Regions from separate parts of the Bacillus sp. N1(2025) genome, predicted to be linked through region 1. Evidence: riboswitches for the same ligand, from Rfam matches in the RefSeq annotation. Region 1 holds a riboswitch; each other region holds the start of a gene.
The links. A riboswitch is a leader RNA that binds a small molecule or an ion and turns the genes downstream of it on or off. The one in region 1 is predicted to bind thiamine pyrophosphate.
Positions count from the first base shown of each region.

Region 2: linked by a shared signal. The riboswitch ahead of ACNFN4_RS10305 (ECF transporter S component) and the one ahead of thiC (phosphomethylpyrimidine synthase ThiC) in region 1 are both predicted to bind thiamine pyrophosphate.
Region 3: linked by a shared signal. The riboswitch ahead of ACNFN4_RS19110 (hypothetical protein) and the one ahead of thiC (phosphomethylpyrimidine synthase ThiC) in region 1 are both predicted to bind thiamine pyrophosphate.

Region 1 is NZ_JBLTJB010000004.1:430,179-436,234, forward strand. Features, by position in the region: gene ACNFN4_RS12590 (FAD-binding protein) at 1-1,026, shown strand, start outside; gene thiC (phosphomethylpyrimidine synthase ThiC) at 1,067-2,839, opposite strand; TPP riboswitch at 2,961-3,071, opposite strand; gene ACNFN4_RS12600 (Type 1 glutamine amidotransferase-like domain-containing protein) at 3,121-3,819, opposite strand; gene ACNFN4_RS12605 (Na+/H+ antiporter NhaC family protein) at 3,904-5,475, opposite strand; tRNA gene ACNFN4_RS12610 (tRNA-Leu) at 5,621-5,702, opposite strand; tRNA gene ACNFN4_RS12615 (tRNA-Leu) at 5,948-6,036, opposite strand; tRNA gene ACNFN4_RS12620 (tRNA-Cys) at 6,044-6,056, opposite strand, start outside.
Region 2 is NZ_JBLTJB010000004.1:13,577-19,632, reverse strand. Features, by position in the region: gene ACNFN4_RS10325 (S8 family peptidase) at 1-213, opposite strand, end outside; gene ACNFN4_RS10320 (STAS domain-containing protein) at 433-1,266, shown strand; gene ACNFN4_RS10315 (energy-coupling factor transporter transmembrane component T family protein) at 1,312-2,073, opposite strand; gene ACNFN4_RS10310 (ABC transporter ATP-binding protein) at 2,048-3,685, opposite strand; gene ACNFN4_RS10305 (ECF transporter S component) at 3,672-4,271, opposite strand; TPP riboswitch at 4,451-4,564, opposite strand; gene ACNFN4_RS10300 (glycoside hydrolase family 18 protein) at 4,713-5,975, shown strand.
Region 3 is NZ_JBLTJB010000011.1:75,050-81,105, forward strand. Features, by position in the region: gene ACNFN4_RS19095 (hypothetical protein) at 1-42, shown strand, start outside; gene ACNFN4_RS19100 (Cfr family 23S rRNA (adenine(2503)-C(8))-methyltransferase) at 193-1,242, shown strand; gene ACNFN4_RS19105 (hypothetical protein) at 1,352-1,732, shown strand; TPP riboswitch at 1,850-1,953, shown strand; gene ACNFN4_RS19110 (hypothetical protein) at 2,031-2,495, shown strand; gene ACNFN4_RS19115 (thymidylate synthase) at 2,492-3,502, shown strand; gene ACNFN4_RS19120 (class I SAM-dependent methyltransferase) at 3,499-4,257, shown strand; gene thiD (bifunctional hydroxymethylpyrimidine kinase/phosphomethylpyrimidine kinase) at 4,272-5,120, shown strand; gene ACNFN4_RS19130 (HAD-IIA family hydrolase) at 5,101-6,056, shown strand, end outside.

The sequences.
Region 1 (6,056 bases):
ACACTCTGGCGGTACGGCTTGACCCTTCCTGCGGGAACCATTGCGAATGTGGGAATCACGGGGCTGACGCTCGGGGGAGGAATCGGATATTTAACAAGGACAGCCGGACTTACTTGCGATCGTCTCCTCCAGCTCGAAATGATCATAGCGGACGAAAAAGCGGGTGCTGACTTGATCACAGTCAACCGCTCAAAGCACTCTGATCTATTTTGGGCGTCTCAGGGCGGAGGGGGAGGCAACTTCGGCATTGTCACATCCATGATGTTTAAAGCCGTGCCGATCTCGTGCGTGTCTGTTTTTTCTGTCACTTGGGGCTGGGATGATTTTGAGGAAGTATTTAACACATGGCAGCGCTGGGCTCCATTTACAGACAACCGGCTTACCTCATCAATTCAGTTTTGGCCTAAGGAAGTAAACCGCATAGAAGCGCTCGGTCAATTTACCGGGACAAAGGATGAGCTGAAAGAACTGCTGGCTCCGTTAATGAAAGCGGGAAAACCGGCAAGCGGCATGGTCAAGACAGTGCCATTTATTAAAGCGGCAGCCTTTTTTAACAGCCCGGGAGGCAATCAGCCGCAAAAGATGAAGCGGTCAGGATCCTTTATTGAAAAACCATTATCTTCACGCGCGATTTCCACTTTAAAGCGCTATTTAGAGCACGCTCCGAACGAAAACGCCAGTGTCTGGCAGCAGTCTCTCGGCGGGGCGGCCGGACGGATCGCTCCGGACCAAACGGCATTCTACTATCGCAACGCAATCATTGCCCAAGAATATATTACAACTTGGACAGCTGCTGAAGAAGAAAGACAAAATGTCCGCTGGATCGAAGGACTGAGAACCTCCCTATCAAGAGAAACGATGGGAGATTACGTGAATTGGCCTGATAGAGAAATCAGAAACTGGCTGCAAACATATTACGGAGAAAATGTTCACCGCCTCCGTCAAGTCAAAACGAAATACGATCCGGAAAATATATTCCGATTTGAACAGAGCATTCCGCCGCTTCGCCGTTCACCGTTTTTCTAAAAAAGATGAAGATGGGCAAACTCCATCTTCATCTTTTCTTTTATTGATATAAGCGGCTTCCCTTCTCCGCAAACTCTTTTGCTTTTTCTTTCAGCCCTTCATTGACGGCCTCGTCTTCAGTAAGTCCGTTTTCCTTCGCATAATCACGAATATCCTGAGAAATTCTCATGCTGCAGAACTTCGGACCGCACATCGAACAGAAGTGAGCCGTTTTTGCGCCTTCAGCCGGCAGCGTTTCATCATGATATTCGATTGCTCTTTCAGGATCAAGCGACAAATGAAATTGATCACGCCACCGGAATTCAAACCGCGCCTTAGACAGAGCATCGTCACGGATCTGTGCACCCGGATGCCCTTTAGCAAGGTCTGCGGCATGTGCCGCGATTTTGTACGTAATGACGCCTTCTCTTACATCATCACGATTCGGCAGCCCCAAATGCTCCTTCGGCGTGACATAGCAAAGCATCGCCGTCCCGTACCAGCCGATCATCGCCGCGCCGATTGCTGAAGTAATGTGGTCATAACCCGGAGCGATATCCGTCGTTAATGGCCCGAGCGTGTAAAAAGGCGCCTCTTTACAAATTTCCAGCTGCTTGTCCATGTTTTCCTTAATTTTATGCATCGGCACATGACCCGGTCCTTCGATCATCACTTGCACATCGTGCTTCCACGCGATCTCCGTCAATTCTCCGAGAGTCTCCAATTCCGCAAACTGCGCCTCATCATTGGCATCCGCAATCGAACCGGGGCGAAGCCCGTCACCAAGTGAAAAAGCGATATCATAGGTCTTCATGATTTCACAAATTTCTTCAAAATGCGTGTACAGAAAGCTTTCCTGATGATGAGCCAGGCACCATTGCGCCATAATCGCCCCGCCGCGGGATACGATTCCCGTCGTGCGTTTGGCCGTTAACGGGACGTAACGAAGCAGTACGCCGGCATGGATGGTGAAATAATCCACGCCCTGCTCCGCCTGCTCAATCAATGTGTCACGATAAATGTCCCACGTTAAATCCTCGGCAATGCCATTTACTTTTTCAAGCGCCTGATAAATCGGCACCGCCCCCACAGGCACGGGACAGTTGCGGATAATCCATTCACGCGTCGTATGAATGTCTTTTCCCGTGGATAAGTCCATCATCGTATCGGCGCCCCAGCGAATCGCCCACGTCATTTTTTCGACTTCTTCTTCGATAGAAGATGTAACAGCCGAGTTGCCGATATTTGCATTAATTTTCACATGAAAATTCCGGCCGATAATCATCGGCTCGCTTTCCGGGTGGTTGACATTAGAAGGAATAATCGCCCGTCCGCTCGCCACCTCTTCCCTGACAAATTCGGGAGACACATGCTCGCGAATTGCGATAAACTCCATTTCCGGCGTAATGATGCCTTTTCTCGCATAATGCAATTGTGTTACATTTTTCCCCGGCTTGGCCCGAAGCGGTTTTCGCTGTAGGCCGGGGTATTCGGCGGCACGGCCCTCTTTTTTATAACCGTTGTCTTCAGGCTTCACGGTCCGTCCGTTATATTCTTCTACATCTCCGCGCCCGGTAATCCACTTTGTGCGGAGCGCCCCCAGCCCTTCATGAATATCAATTTGTACATCCGGGTCTGTATACGGCCCGCTCGTATCATAAACACGGACCGGCGCATTCTCCTCTTCCCCGAATGCCCCCGTAGTCGCACTCAGGCTGATTTCCCGCATCGGCACTCGTATATCGGGCGAAGAACCTTCTGCATAAACCTTTTTACTGCCGGAAAAACTCGACATAATGGAAATGTTCGCTTGCTGTACTGATTGATTTTGCATACAAATCTCTCCTTTATCATTTGAATAACAGAACCAAGCTCAGCACCAGCACAAAAAAACCGGGTTCAAAGAAGAACCCGGTTTTGCAGTCAGAAAGAAACTATTATTGTTTTCTTCAACAATAATAAAACCTTTACTTCCCCACGCTGGTACGAACCAGATCAGGTCCAAAGGGTTAAGAAGCCGCCGCTTCTCTCTCAGCCCGCTCAGACGGGCACCCCCAGTAACTATTGATTTCGCTCTCATCGTAACATAAGTTGTGTACAAAAAAAAGCATATTATCAAAATTCAGATAACGGGACAGTCATAAGCTCTGTTTCCCGAACGCCTTCTTCGGTATTAAAAACCCGATAACCCTTTGCGGTTTCCCGGGAAGAGACAGTCCGGATCAGCTGACCGTCTTTATAATGAAGCGCAGCGCCGTCATCAGCGGCATAGCCCTCCCTGAGTTTCTTTTCTGAAATCAGACGGTGATACACCGGCCGGCGCTCCGCTTCTCCGTCATAATGCGGACAAAAGCTGCCCGGCAAAAATCCTAAAGCTCTTAACTCTCTCAAACCTCCAGCTGAATCCGTCAACCCTTCTTCATACCAGCAAATCGCCCCGGCGCTGAGACCCGCCAACATGATGCCGTTTTCCCAAGCCACACGAAGAATACGGTCAAGCCCCCATTCTTTCCATAAGACAAGCATATTGCGCGTATTTCCGCCGCCGACATATATAATATCTTTCTTCATGAGAAAGGATCTGAGATCAGAACCCGGCGGTTTAAACAACGACAAGTGATCCGGCTCACACCGCAGCTTTTGAAAGGCCTGATAAAACCTGCCGATATAATTCTCCGAATCTCCGCTTGCCGTCGGCAAAAAACAAACTTTCGGCTTTGACCGCGCCGACTGCTCTAAAATATACTGATCCAGCACAAGATGATCCGGCTCCATGGAAAAGCCTCCGCCGCCCATTGCAATAATCTGCTTCACGTCATCACCTCTTTTTTTCTCTAGTATAACAGCTCATAAAAAGGCGTTATCCCATTTTCGGATAACGCCTTCAAAAAGTATTTGTTATCTGAAAAATGAAAACGCACCGTATAACACAACGGAGATCCCTGCGGCGATAAGCGCCGGAACAAGCTTCGAACGGGCATACTTCACAACATCGATCCCCAACACCGTACAGGTTGTCACCGTATTATCACTGAGAGGAGAAGCAAACGCTCCAAATGTTCCGCTCGCAAACACAGCCCCGATCGCTAATAATAAGCTGGTATGTGACTGAACCGCCAGCGTTACGCCGAGCGGCATTAATAGCCCCCAAGTCCCCCAGGATGACCCGATAAAATAGGATATAACAGCCCCCAGTATAAAAAGAGACGGCGCAATAAACATATGAGGGATCCATGACGTTAAATGAGAAGTAACATATTTCGAGAATCCCAGATCTTCAGATACTGCTGTTACGGCCCAAATCAGCGATAACATAATAATAACGTTGACCAATTCGTTTCCGCCCTTAATAAAATGGGTAACAAGCTCGCCTGCATGAAAACGCTGAAACATAAAAAGAGCAAATGCTGCAATAACCGCTGCCAATAATGCGGTTAACATGACGCCAAGCATATCACTTTTGATAAAAGCATTCAAAAACCCTTGTGCTTTTGAATGACCGTCCCACCAGCTGAGAAAGAGTGTTAATAGCAAAAACAGACCGATCGGAATGATTAAATTCCAAGGCCGAATCGGTGTTTCCTTAATATAACCACGGTGCGCCGAATCCAGCTCCTCCTGCTGGTCAGCATTCTCATCACTTTCGAACATTCCCGTATGTCCACCGTGAATATCTGAGATCGTCCCTGTTTCCATGTTGAATGAACCTGAGCCTTTTGAAAGCAACACACCGCTGTTCCGCGGAATCGGTTCCGTATTTTTGCTATGTTTGCGAGCAGAAGTTTGTCCGCTCTTTTCTGTTTTTTTTAAGCTTTCGTCCGCTTTTTGTTTCTTAAAAAAGCAGTAATAAATTCCGACTAATATAATCACAATGGAGAAAAAATTGAAGGGAATACTTTTCACATACACCGTATAAGCCGGCTGATCTATTCCTGACGTTTTAAGGGCCTGTCCGATAATGGAAACCATGTAGCCGACAAATGCCGTTGCTATCGGAATCAAGGCAATTACAGGGTTTGCCGTAAACTCAATGGCATACGCAATTTTCTGTTTCGACAGGTCCAGACGCTTGCTTAACGCTTTCATGATCGGTGCAATTGTGACGATGCGAAAGTCCGGTTCACTGAACGTGCCAAATGTCGACAGCCATGCAAGCAGCATCGCACCTTTTTTGGTTTTAACCTTTTTACTGATCAAATGGACGAATCCTTTTATCCCGCCGGTCAGCTTTATAATCCCTACAAGGCCGGCAAATGAATATAGAAACACAATGATTCTAATATTATTGGTGACGACAATATTGCTGATTACATATTGAACCATATGTTCAATCCCGCCAAGCAAGCTGGGATGCAAAAGATAGCTTCCGACCAGCAAACCGATAAACAGACCGGACTGCACTTGCTTTGTAATGATTGAAATGGGAATGACCAGAATAAATGGGATAAGACAAGCCCAAGTCCCTTCCACTAAAAACACCTCTTTCAAAGAACTTCTTGTTAGTATCTTTGAAAAAAGCGGATTTATACAATCAGCAGGTATCATGTTTTCACAAGCCTTGGAGGATATTTTCATACAACAAAAAAGGCTTCTACATATTGTAGAAGCCTTTTTATACCGGTGGCCGGGGTCGAACCGGCACTCCAGAAGGAACACGATTTTGAGTCGTGCGCGTCTGCCAATTCCGCCACACCGGCATGTAATGCGTCGTGTTCAACCGACGTATATAAATATAACATGTATTTTATAAACCGTCAACGGTTTTAGCAAAGTTTTTTAAATGGTAATGCAGTATATCCGATACAAACAAGAAACTTATATTGATAGTCATTACGTTTTTATTATATAAAAAAAGTGATCTGCAATATGCAAATCACTCTCATATATGTTTTATAATGTGAAAACTGATGACCAATTTAACATAGTTCGTTCAAAGTTAAATTGGTGCCGAGGGCCGGACTTGAACCGGCACGGTAGTCACCTACCGCAGGATTTTAAGTCCTGTGTGTCTGCCAATTCCACCACCCCGGCAATAGAAAGGCGACACCCGG
Region 2 (6,056 bases), 420 kb from region 1:
GGTGAAGTTTTTCCCGCCGACAATCCGGTCTTTCAAATCAGGATGATTGATGTCGCAGCCTGTGTCAAGCACCGCGATTTTAATATCCTTGCCTTTAAACCCTTTTGCCCACAACTCTGGCGCCTTAATCACTTTAATACCCTCTGGAAGCTCGTTCACATCCATGATCTGTTCATCCGTGACATAAGGAATCAAATGCATTTCACCATTCATAAAAAAGCCCTCCTTTTTTATGCTTGCGAGTGGATACAAGGGTGTTGCTACTATTTTATGGCAGAGCATGCCGGTCGGAAAGAGTCATTTGAAGCATTTTCATAAAAAAGGCGTAATCTATTGCACTAAAAAATTTCAAATAAATGGATAGTTTAACAGCTTTTATTTTCATTCATGACCCGCTGACGCTATAATTGGAAATGGGAAAGGAGAAGAGATATGAAGATAAATGAAGCATTATACGACTATTTTACAGAACAAGCGGATCAAATTGCGGAAGAGTGGATCGAAACGATGGAAGATTCGGACCCGAATTCGGTTTATTCTTTGGCAAATCCTGTCATCACAGAAGAACTGACGGAGCAGGATAAAGAATTTTACCGGCATATTAATAAAATGTATATCATGCCGGAAAAAGAATTTTTAGAAGAGTTCGAGCAGTGGGTGATTGAGCTCGCGAAAGACCAGAAGCATCTGGATACACCCGTCCAGTATGTGGTCCGTGAATTCATGAGAAACCGGAGGCTATACATCAGTTATTATGATGCGTTTGCCGATAAACATGAATCTTCGTTTGCAGAGGGAGAAAGGAAGAAATGGGAGAATTTAATTGTACGAGTATTTGATTTTACGATTTACACGTTTGTCGATCATGCCGAGCATAACTCGAAAATGCAGCTGAACGCGCAAAGAGAAATGATTTTGGAGTTAAGCTCTCCGGTTATCACGCTGAGCAAACGGACGGCGCTGCTGCCGCTTGTCGGCGATATTGACACGGAGCGCGCCAAATTCATTCTTGAAAATACGCTGAGCACATGTGCCAAACGGCTGATTGAACATCTGTTTATTGACCTATCGGGTGTAGTGGTTGTCGATACGATGGTGGCGCATCAGATTTTTAAATTAATTGAGGCGCTGAAATTGATCGGCGTCACGTCCACTTTATCCGGAATCAGGCCGGAAATCGCTCAAACCGCCGTACAGCTCGGCATTAATTTCTCAGATATTACGATCAAGTCCAATCTCGCTCAGGCTCTCAATTATCATCAATAACATACATAACAAAACAGGCTGCCGAATCACTCCGGCGGCCTGTTTTTATACAAACAACAATGAAATGAGCCAGCTTGCGCCGAATAACAGAAGCACGAGCAGGAAAAAACACCAGTCGGCGCGGCGCACGGTAACAGTTCTGTAAAACGTGCGGTTTCGGCTCCCCGTAAAGCCTTTAGATTCCATCGCGATCGCCGTGCGTTCCGCCTTTCTGATTGCGCCTGCCAATAGCGGAATGGTGAAGCGCCTGAAGGCGGAGAGCTTTCCTTTCAGCCCTGAATCAGACGCCGCGCCCCTGATTCTGTGCGCCTGCCGGATGATCAGGATTTCATCTTTCAGAAGAGGGAGAAACCGGAACCCCGCGATAACGCCGTATGCAAGCTTGGGCGGCAGCTTACACTGCTGAATCAGACTGAGCATGAACAGAATCGGATCGGTTGTGAAAAGAAACATCATCGACAAAGCGGAAAAACATAAAATACGAAACGCGATAGAAATCCCGAGCGCCGCGTTATCACTGTTGACGGCAATCGGCCCGAGCTTAAACAGCAGGTTGCTTCCGGTTGTCGGGACGTTTCCGAATACGGCGGCTGTCCATAAAGAACCGAAGGCCAGAATGACAAACGGAATCGTGAACAGCAGCCATTTTTTCAGCGGCACACGCCCCGCCGAGAGGACGCCTCCCGCAATGATGATATAAAACAAAGCAGGGGTGTACGGATTATAAATAAACGACAGCATAATGACGCATAACAATACAGCCGCCGCCTTTATTGACGGGTTAACAGCCTCCAGCCGCAAGTTCATTTCTCCGCCTCCTGTCGTGTTTCATCCATTCATACCGCAGCGGCAAAGCCAAATGCGCCTGCTCGGCGATCCCGGTGTTATCAGAAAATAAAGCGTCGGGAGTTCCCCGGAATACCAGTTTCGTGCCGCAGAGCACAAGGATCGTGTCGGCATAATCTGAGACGAGTTCCATATCGTGTGTCACCATCAAAACAGCCGTTCCTTCCTTTTGAATCTCACGGAGCATTTGCATACACTCCCGCGCCGTTTTGGCATCCTGTCCGAAAGTCGGTTCATCAAGCATCAAAACGTTCACATTGTGCATAAGCATTGTCGCGACACTGAGCCGGCGTTTTTGTCCTTGGCTTAAAGAAAACGGATGCTGTGAGGCATGGCGTCTCAGGCCGAATCGGGTTAACAGCTGAAGAGCTTTCTCCTTTGCGGGTCTGCTGCTTTCAAAACCGAACATCAGCTCTTGAATGACGGAATCTGTGACAAACTGGTGTTCAGGATTTTGGAAAACATATCCGGTCAGCCGCCGCAGCTCTTTTTCAGAATAGGAATCAATCGGTCTGCCGTCTATTTTGATGTCTCCGCTCAGCGGACGGATGAGCTTGGCCGCGGCAGAAAGGAGCGTGGATTTTCCTGTTCCGTTAGGGCCGGCAATCGCGGTGATTGAACCTTTTTTTACGGAAAAGCTCACATCCTGAAAAATGACGTCTGCTCCTCTTGAGAATGACAGCTCGTGAACGCTCAGCGCGTCTTCTGCCGAAAGCGCGGCGGGCCGGGGTTCGGGCAGAGATGGTACAGGTTCGTGAAACAGCTTTTCTTTACACAATGTAAAAGGAATGCTGACGTGCTCCTGCAATGAGATCACACGCGGAATCGGAATGCCGAGCTGCATCAGCTCTTCAATCTTTGTTTCAAAGATAACGTCCGTCTCTCCGTCCATCACCTTCTGACCCGTTTCGTCAAGGACAATCGTCCTGTCCATCCACGGCGCCCAATGATCAAGCTGATGTTCGATAACGAGAAGGCCGAAGCCTTTTTTTGCTTGTAGATCTTTGATCAGCCGCACTAATTCACGTGCGGAATATGGATCAAGCTGTGCCGTCGGTTCGTCCAAAATAATGAGTTCCGGTTCCATCGCAATGATACAGGCAAGCGCCACTTTTTGTTTTGAACCGCCTGACAGCGAAGCGATCGTTCGCGTTTTCAGATGAGTGATCTCTAATTTTTCTAAAACGTCATTGATGATTGCGTCCATATCTTCTTTTGTATATTGCAAATTTTCCAAGCCGAAGGCGATTTCATCTTCAACCGTCAGCATGCAAAACTGCTGGTCCGGATCTTGAAACACGACGCCGATGGATCTGGCGGCGGGTTCTGTCAGGTGTGAAAGAGGTGTTCCGTATAAAGAAACGGTGCCCGATTGAACCCCATCGCATGCTTCCGGGTACAGACCGTTTAAACAAAGAGCGAGCGAGCTTTTGCCGCATCCGCTCGGCCCGAGCAATAAAGCCCGCTCTCCTTTGCGGAGCTGAAAGGACACGTTTTGAAGAATCGGCTTTTCATCCTGATCATAAGAAAAGGTAAGACAGCCGGCCGATAGAAGGGGCTCAGATGCCTGCATCTTGGTTCACCTGTTTCTTTTTCTTCTTGAATTGTTTTCCGAGCGCCATGCCGTTCAGCACCCCTGTGTAAGCCAGCGCATCACTGATTGCTTTGCCGAGAAGGCCGGCAAGAAGCGCACCTGAGATCAGACGGACAAGAAGCATGACGGCTAATAAACCCGGATTCAAAACAGAGTATCCGGAAACGAACAAGTCATAAATGAAGCTCGTCACAGAAGATCCCATACCGGATAAAAGAAGCATGGGCAGGGTATAAATCCGCCAGCGTGTCGCAAAAAAGACCGCTTCCGCACCGATTCCCTGTGCGATCCCGATCAGAATCACCATCGGCCCTGACGGATTTCCGAGTAAGCACTCCACAAACGCGGCGATGATTTCAGAAACAAGAGCCGCTCCCGGTTTTTGAATAATGTACGCGGCAATTACCGAGACGATAAACCAGATACCGTAAATCGGTTCGTAGCTCATTCGGCCGAAAAACCCTGCCGCTATATTGCTTGCATGAGTTGATACTAAATAAATGACAGCAAATACAACACTGATGACGGACATGACGACAATTTCTCTCATTTTCCAATTTTTCATTGTGATCTCCTGCTTTCTTATCGGATAGTCGTATGTATGAAAGAGATGATTTTACAGGCGGTTTATATTCAGTTTCATATTGCGGTGTCCTCCCCCGTTTTTTAATGAAAAATAAAAAACTGCATATCCGAGGGAATATGCAGCAGCAGAACGAAAACGCATGGGGAAAAACCCTGCGCTCCGGTCAATCTGCACTTCCCCACGCTGGTATTATCCAGATCGGGTTATAAGGGATCAAAACACGCCTGCCGCATGTTTTATCTCAGCCGATAACAGCACCCCTAGTGCGTTTCCTATACAGTTTTTTATGATGACATCATCATAGTTGATCATGTCTGATTTGTAAACAGCCTTTCTCCAAACAGAGTTTGGAATCGGACCGGATGATCATTCATAAAGATAAGAAGAGCCCTTTTGATCAAAAGGAAACGGAGGACATCTATGTTTGTTCATACAGTGCAGTCTGGCGACTCGTTATTTTCCATCAGCAGAAAGTACGGATACCCTGTTGACAGCATCAGAAGCGTCAACGGGCTTGAGGAAACGAATATCGTTCCGGGGCAGGCGCTTTTAATCCCTCTTAATGAATATACGGTTCAGCCGAATGATACGTATGCCGTTATCGCAGGTAAGGCTTATGTGCCGCAGATGCAGCTGATGCAGGCAAACCCGGATATTCCGCCGAACCGGCTGCGGGCGGGTATGAAAGTGAAGATCCCTGATATCTCTAACTATCTTGCGGGAACCCTGCAATTTTATGTCATTCGGACGCCTGAAGCGGATAGAGAGTTAATTAATGATTTTGCGCCGTATTCTTCGGCGATTTCTTTGTTTGAATATCATTTTGGCCCGAACGGAGATATCATTAACGATTTAAACGACAGAACCGCAATAGAAACCACATGGCAGAACAGAGTGCGCCCGCTTGCCGTTATTACAAATTTGACAGAAGGGGGATTCAGTCCGGAATTAGCCCATCAAGTGCTGCAAAATCCGACGGCACGAACGAATCTCGTCAACAATATCGTCTCCTTAACCGTAAGAAAGGGATACGGCGGTGTAAATATCGATTTTGAACGGGTCAGAGAAGCTGACAGGGACCTCTTCACAGGATTTCTCCGGCAGTTAAAAACCCGGCTTTCAGAGCATCAGCTCGCGTTAACGATATCGGTTCCGGCGAAAACAAGTGATGCAGTGCCGTGGCTGAGGGGATATGATTACGGCGGAATCGGAGCCGTCGTCGATTATATGTTCATTATGGCGTACGACTGGCACCACGCCGGCAGTGAGCCGGGACCCGTGGCGCCTTTGACAGAGGTCAGGCAAACGATCAATTTTGCCATCAGCAGGGTGCCGAGAAGAAAAGTGATTCTCGGTGTTCCGCTGTACGGGTATGATTGGGTGATTCCGTACCGTCCCGGAACGATCGGATCCGCCATCTCCAATCAGCGCGCCATGGAAACGGCCATGAAGCATCAATCAGTGATCCGTTATTCCCAGCAGGAGCGTTCCCCTTACTTCCGGTATACTGATGAAAATGGAAGAACGCATGAAGTGTGGTTTGAGGATGTGCGGAGCATGAGTGAAAAAATGGTTCTCGTTCGGGAGTTCGGACTGCAGGCGATCGGCGCGTGGCAATTAACGCTCGGTTTCAAACCGGGCCCGTGGCTGCTTAGGAACTTTTTCACGATCCGAAAAATATAGCTGCATGTCCCCCTCCGCAAGTGATTTTTTTTCCTATGATAACGGGTCTTCTTTTGGACAATCTAAAATTGAACAGGAGGT
Region 3 (6,056 bases), on a different contig from region 1:
GCTTTTTCTCTATGTCAAATAAACGATAATCCAATGACATAATGTCCTTGTTTATTTGTGCATGATGTTATTTAAGCGTAACACCGATAATTGTGTCGGTGTTTTTTTGTGCCTGATTTTAAAAAAAGGTTAGATGATCACTCCCTTCTATTTACTCAAACAAACCAGAGTTTTATGGAAGGATGAGAAAACATGCAACAAAAAAACAAGTATATAAGAATTCAAGAGTTCCTGAAACAAAATAAGTTTCCTGATTTTAGAATGAATCAAATCAAAAATGCTGTGTTCAAAGGGAGAATAAATCATTTTAATGAAATAACGGTTCTTCCTAAATCCTTGAGAAAATTGTTAATGAATGAGTTTGGAGAGTCAATTTTAAATATTGCTGCTTTAAAAGTGCAGCATTCTGAGCAAGTAACAAAAGTCTTATTTGAAATTTCAGGAGACGAAAAAATAGAAACGGTCAATATGAAATATAAAGCTGGCTGGGAGTCATTTTGTATATCCTCGCAGTGCGGCTGTCATTTTGGCTGTACATTTTGTGCAACAGGAGATATTGGTTTAAAACGCAGCTTAACATCAGATGAAATGACTGACCAAATTTTGTACTTTCACTTAAAAGGACATTCAATTGACAGTATTTCTTTTATGGGAATGGGAGAAGCATTAGCGAATGTACAAGTTTTTGATGCTTTACATGTGCTTACAAATCCGGAGTTGTTTGCTTTAAGCCCTCGTCGGTTATCTATTTCGACCATAGGTATTATTCCGGGCATTAAAAAAATCACTCAGGATTATCCGCAGGTCAACCTGACGTTTTCATTACATTCTCCTTTTAATGAACAGCGAAGCAAGTTAATGCCGATTAATGAACGCTTCCCGTTATTGGAGGTAATGGACACATTAGATGAGCATATACGTGTGACCTCAAGAAAAGTTTATATTGCTTATATTATGCTGCCGGGAGTTAATGATTCTATTGATCATGCGAATGAAGTAGTACGTCTTTTAAGAAGCAGATATAAGAGAGGGAACTTGTTCCATGTAAACATCATTAGATATAACCCGACTGTTAGTTCACCTATGAGATTTGAAGAAGTAAATGAGAAACAAGTTGTAAACTTCTATAAAAAATTAAAGTCAGCAGGAATTAACGTGACCGTCAGAAGTCAATTTGGCATTGATATAGATGCTGCTTGCGGACAATTATATGGAAATTATCAAAAAAATAAGAACCGATAAATCAGGTGCAGAACTCGGTTTGACTTCATATTATTTCATTTGATAACATAAAATGGTTATTGTGATTGAAAAAAAGATACCCGTTTTTATAAAAAAAGGAGTCATAACGTTGCTGAAAAGGTTTTTTCTTGTTTTTCTTACGCTGATAATGTCTATATTTGCTGTATTCGCGGCTGCTGAAGAGTCTCCCGGCGATCGTGTCATTTCTTTTGACGAGCCTATGATTTTATTGATCTCACTCGGAATCATCTTATGTTTGTTCATTCCGCCAATCGTCATGTCCTTTTTTGGCAGCTTGGTTGTGAGAATCATATCCGGAGTCTATCAATGTTTTATCGTCCTCACGTTTGCGGGGCTCATTCCGATTGGATTTCTGATCCCCAATGGCTTTTTGACAATTCTTGCTGCCGTCCTGGGAACTTTGGTCAGTTCAGCCAGTGTTACGGTCACCTTATTCGTTGGCAGGAAAAAAGAGGCCGGAAGGTTTTAAAACTAGTGGGTAAGCTGCAATATTGAAGGGGAATCCCAGTGATATCCGCAGCGCTTTTTGCCGGTCATTGTTTGACTATTTATATGGAGTAGCATAGAATTAAAGTAAATATTTATAAAAAGTCACTGGGGGAGCTTTAATAGCTGAGAAGAGACAATACGTCCTGACCCTTTGAACCTGATTTGGTTAATACCAGCGTAGGGAAGTGAAAAATTAGAGAGATTCTTTATCTTATCTATATTTAAGCCACTTTCCATAGAGGAAAGTGGCTTTATTTATTTTGAAAGGGTGATATGAAGTGGCGACTAAAAAAGTTTTTCTGGCAGGGCCTTTTAAAAGTTTAGTAGATGAGAAAACTGGATTGATGAGTACGTATGAGAGGGGAAAGCTGGAATCATTAATTTCCTTTTTTGAGAATGAAGGATGGCTGGTTCATAATGCTCACAAGCGGGAAGGGTGGGGGAAAGATTTCATGACACCCCTTCAATGCACTAAAATTGATTTTGATGAAATAAGCACTTGCGACCTTTTTGCAGCATTCCCCGGATCACCCGCTTCTCCCGGAACACATATAGAAATTGGATGGGCTTCTGCCTTGAAAAAAAAGATCGTGCTATTTCTAGAAAAGGACAAGGATTATGCTTTCTTAATTCAAGGGTTAAATGCAGTGGCGGATGTTGAGTACATCAGCTATAAAGATACAGATGATTTATTAGAGAACATTAAAAATATCTTTGCAGCATATAAGGCGGAATCTCAATGAGAAAGAGAACTTTTCATGAAGCATATACGGAAACGCTGTATGACATCTATCACAACCCTGAATTTTTCAATTCACCGCGCGGACAAAAAAGCAGAGAACAATTGAACTACCATCTGACTCTGGAAAATCCAATAGAACGTGTCACTTATTTATCCTCAAGAAAAACCAATATCGTGTTTAATTTTGCTGAAGTGTTATGGTATTTATCGGGGAGTAACGACTTAGATTTTATCAGTTATTACAATAAAAAAATGCCTTCATATTCAATGAATAAAAAAACATTAACAGGCACTGCGTACGGGCCTAAAATATTTGAATTCGGAAATGCAAAACTAAATCAATGGAATAGAATAAAAAATCTTTTGACACAAGAAGATATTGATTCAAAAAGGGCATTTATTCAAATATTCGATGCTTCGGAACTCTTCGTTTCAGAAAATATAGATGTTTCCTGCACAATCGGTTTGCAGTTTTTTGTGAGGGAAGGCGAATTATACATGTCTTCTGTCATGCGTGCAAATGATGCTTTTCGCGGGATGATCAGTGATCTTTTCTCATTTACGTTCATGCAGGAATTAATGGCCAGAGAACTGCGTTTAGAAGTCGGAGAATATTTTCATAATGCGGGATCAATCCATATTTATGATTCAGATCATGAATGGGCGAAAACGGTGCTTGAGGAAGCTGAAAATCACCATGATATTCCGGAATTTGAATTTCCGAAAATGCCTGAGGGAAATAACTGGCCGTCCATTGAAACAGTCTTAAAGTATGAAGAATTACTTAGGAAAGATCACATTTCTATGACTAAAAACGATATTGAAATGCTTGATTTACCTGATTACTGGAAACAGATTCTTTTCCTTTTCAGTATATACCAGCATATTGCATATAAACGGGATATGGATCATTCTCTATTTCAAAGTTTACTTCCTATATATCAATTTTTCGTCAGGAATAAGTGGTTTCATTATTTCTCAATTGAGCAAAAGGAGGAAATTCAATGAAAACTTCATGGAAAGAAGACAGTGTTGCTGGTAAATTCGATGCTTATAATGACGTTTTAGAACAAACGTTAGGTTTTGAGTTTGTTTTTCGTACTTTTGATAAAGCGGAGATTAAAAAGGTGCTCGATTTCGGATGCGGTCCGGGAAAGGTAGCTTACAGGCTGGCTGACAGAATAGGCTGCAATGTGATCGCAGTCGATGAATCAAGGAAGATGTTAGATATAGCAAAGGCAAAAAGACAACATCCTCATGTGGACTATCATTTAATTGAACACGATAATCTTTCCTTCTTACCAGATCACTCAGTTGATGCTGCAATGGCCTGTTATGTTTTTATTAATACGGATAGTGACCAGCGTATCAAAGGTATCATAAATGAAATTTTTCGTGTGTTAAAACCAGGAGCTTCATTTGTCATACTCGATACGAATCCTGATTCAACCGGAATTGAATTTTCAACCTTCCGCAATGGAATACCGGGGAAAGAATATTCTTACGGAGAAGAAAGAAATGAATGGCTCCATGTTCCGGGACAAGCAGATTTAATTTTAAATGATTTTCATTGGCCGAAGTCAATGTATTATAAACTATTAACTCATGCAGGTTTTGAAAATGTAACTTTATCAGAACCAACGTTAAACGATATTGACCAAGAGCATGTAAAAGCCATAGAGAAAGAGTTTCAATTTAATAATTGGAAATGTGAAAAGGAATATCCGCCTTTTGTCATTTTTAAAGCAGTGAAACCTGCCTGAAGGAGGAGTGTAAGTTGAAGGATATTTATAAAGCGCTTTCGATTGCTGGGACTGATCCTTCCGGAGGGGCGGGAATTCATGCGGATTTAAAAACATTTCAGGAACAAAAGGTATATGGAATGGCTGTTATTACATCAGTTGTTGCACAAAACACACTTGGTGTGAAAAGTTTTGAGGAGATGTCTCTTCAGAATATATCTCAGCAAATAGACTGTGTCATGGATGATATAAAACCGGATGCTGTCAAAACCGGTATGCTTGCAAGTATAGGAATTATTGAATTGCTGGCAGAAAAGTTAAAAGACGCAAATATTCAATCGTATGTGATGGATCCGGTTATGATTGCTAAAAGCGGACATCATCTGCTCCATAAGGACGCCATTGATCATTTGAAGAAATTATTAATACCCCAAACAACTGTTATTACACCGAACATTCCGGAAGCGGAAGTAATCATCGGCAAATCAATCGAGACTGTACAGCAGATGCGTGATGCGGCGAAAGAAATAGTGGAGGTATACGGGGCAAAAAGTGCTGTCGTAAAAGGGGGGCACCTGAACGGAGAAGCCCGTGATATTTTGTACTTTGACGAGGATTTCGAGGAATTTGTTTCTCCCCGCTTTGATACAAAGCATACTCATGGAACAGGATGTACATTTTCAGCTGTGATAACTGCAGAGCTGGCAAAGCAGCACAGCATACCGGAATCAGTGGCAACTGGAAAGGAATTCATTTCAGCAGCCATTAAACATCCCTTAGGAATCGGGAAAGGACAAGGCCCTACAAATCATTTTGCGTATCGCTCAACTATTAACCAAGAGACACCGCTTAAGGAGTGTTACGATGATCTCCAAGAATTATGATGTATTTTTATTTGATTTAGACGGAGTGATATATATAGGAGATAAAGCTTTACCAGGAGCTGTGGCCTCTTTAAAACGACTCCGTGAAGAAAAGAAAGCCATTCGCTTTTTAACGAATGATCCTTGTGTTACAAGAGAAACGATTGTGAAACGCCTTCATAAACTGGGGATTTCAGCAAGTATTGGTGAAGTGTTTACTGCGGGGTGGGCAACAGCTGATTACCTTGTCAGTGAAGGAATAAAGAAGGCATATATATTGGGAAATGACCAACTTAAAAGTGAAATTCAAAAGGCCGGTATTGATCTTACGGAAGATCAGGCGGAGGCTGTTGTCATTGGATGGGATCAAAATATTACATTTCAGGATGTGCATAAGGCAGTAAACCTCATCCGCTGCGGAGCTTCATTTATCGCTGCAAACGGGGATAAAACATTTCCTGCCGCTAACGGACCAGCTCCCGCGACAGGCGCTATAGTCGCGGCTGTTAAAACAGCAGCTGCTGAAGAGCCGATGATAATTGGAAAACCGGCGTCTTCAATATTTGAAAAAGTACTAGAGCCTTTTGAGGATAAAGAGAGATGCGTTATGATCGGGGATACGCCTGAAACAGATATTGTCGGAGCAAACCAAATAGGCATAACTTCCGTATTAGTTTCTGATCAAAATACTTTATTTCCTGCAAAACATGATTTTAGAAATCCGGATGTTGTGATCCGCGATCTGAAAGACTTGTTCGATAATGAAATAAAGGCAGAAGTACGGAAAAAACCGGATTTCCAATGGACAGAACAAGTGAAAGCCGGAGTCGCTGGAATTATAATGAAAGAATCAAGTTCCGTTTTATTAATGAAGCGTGCTGATAATGGTTTATGGGGCATTCCTTCAGGCCATGTGGAACCTGGTGAAACAGTTGAACAAGCAATTATAAGAGAAAT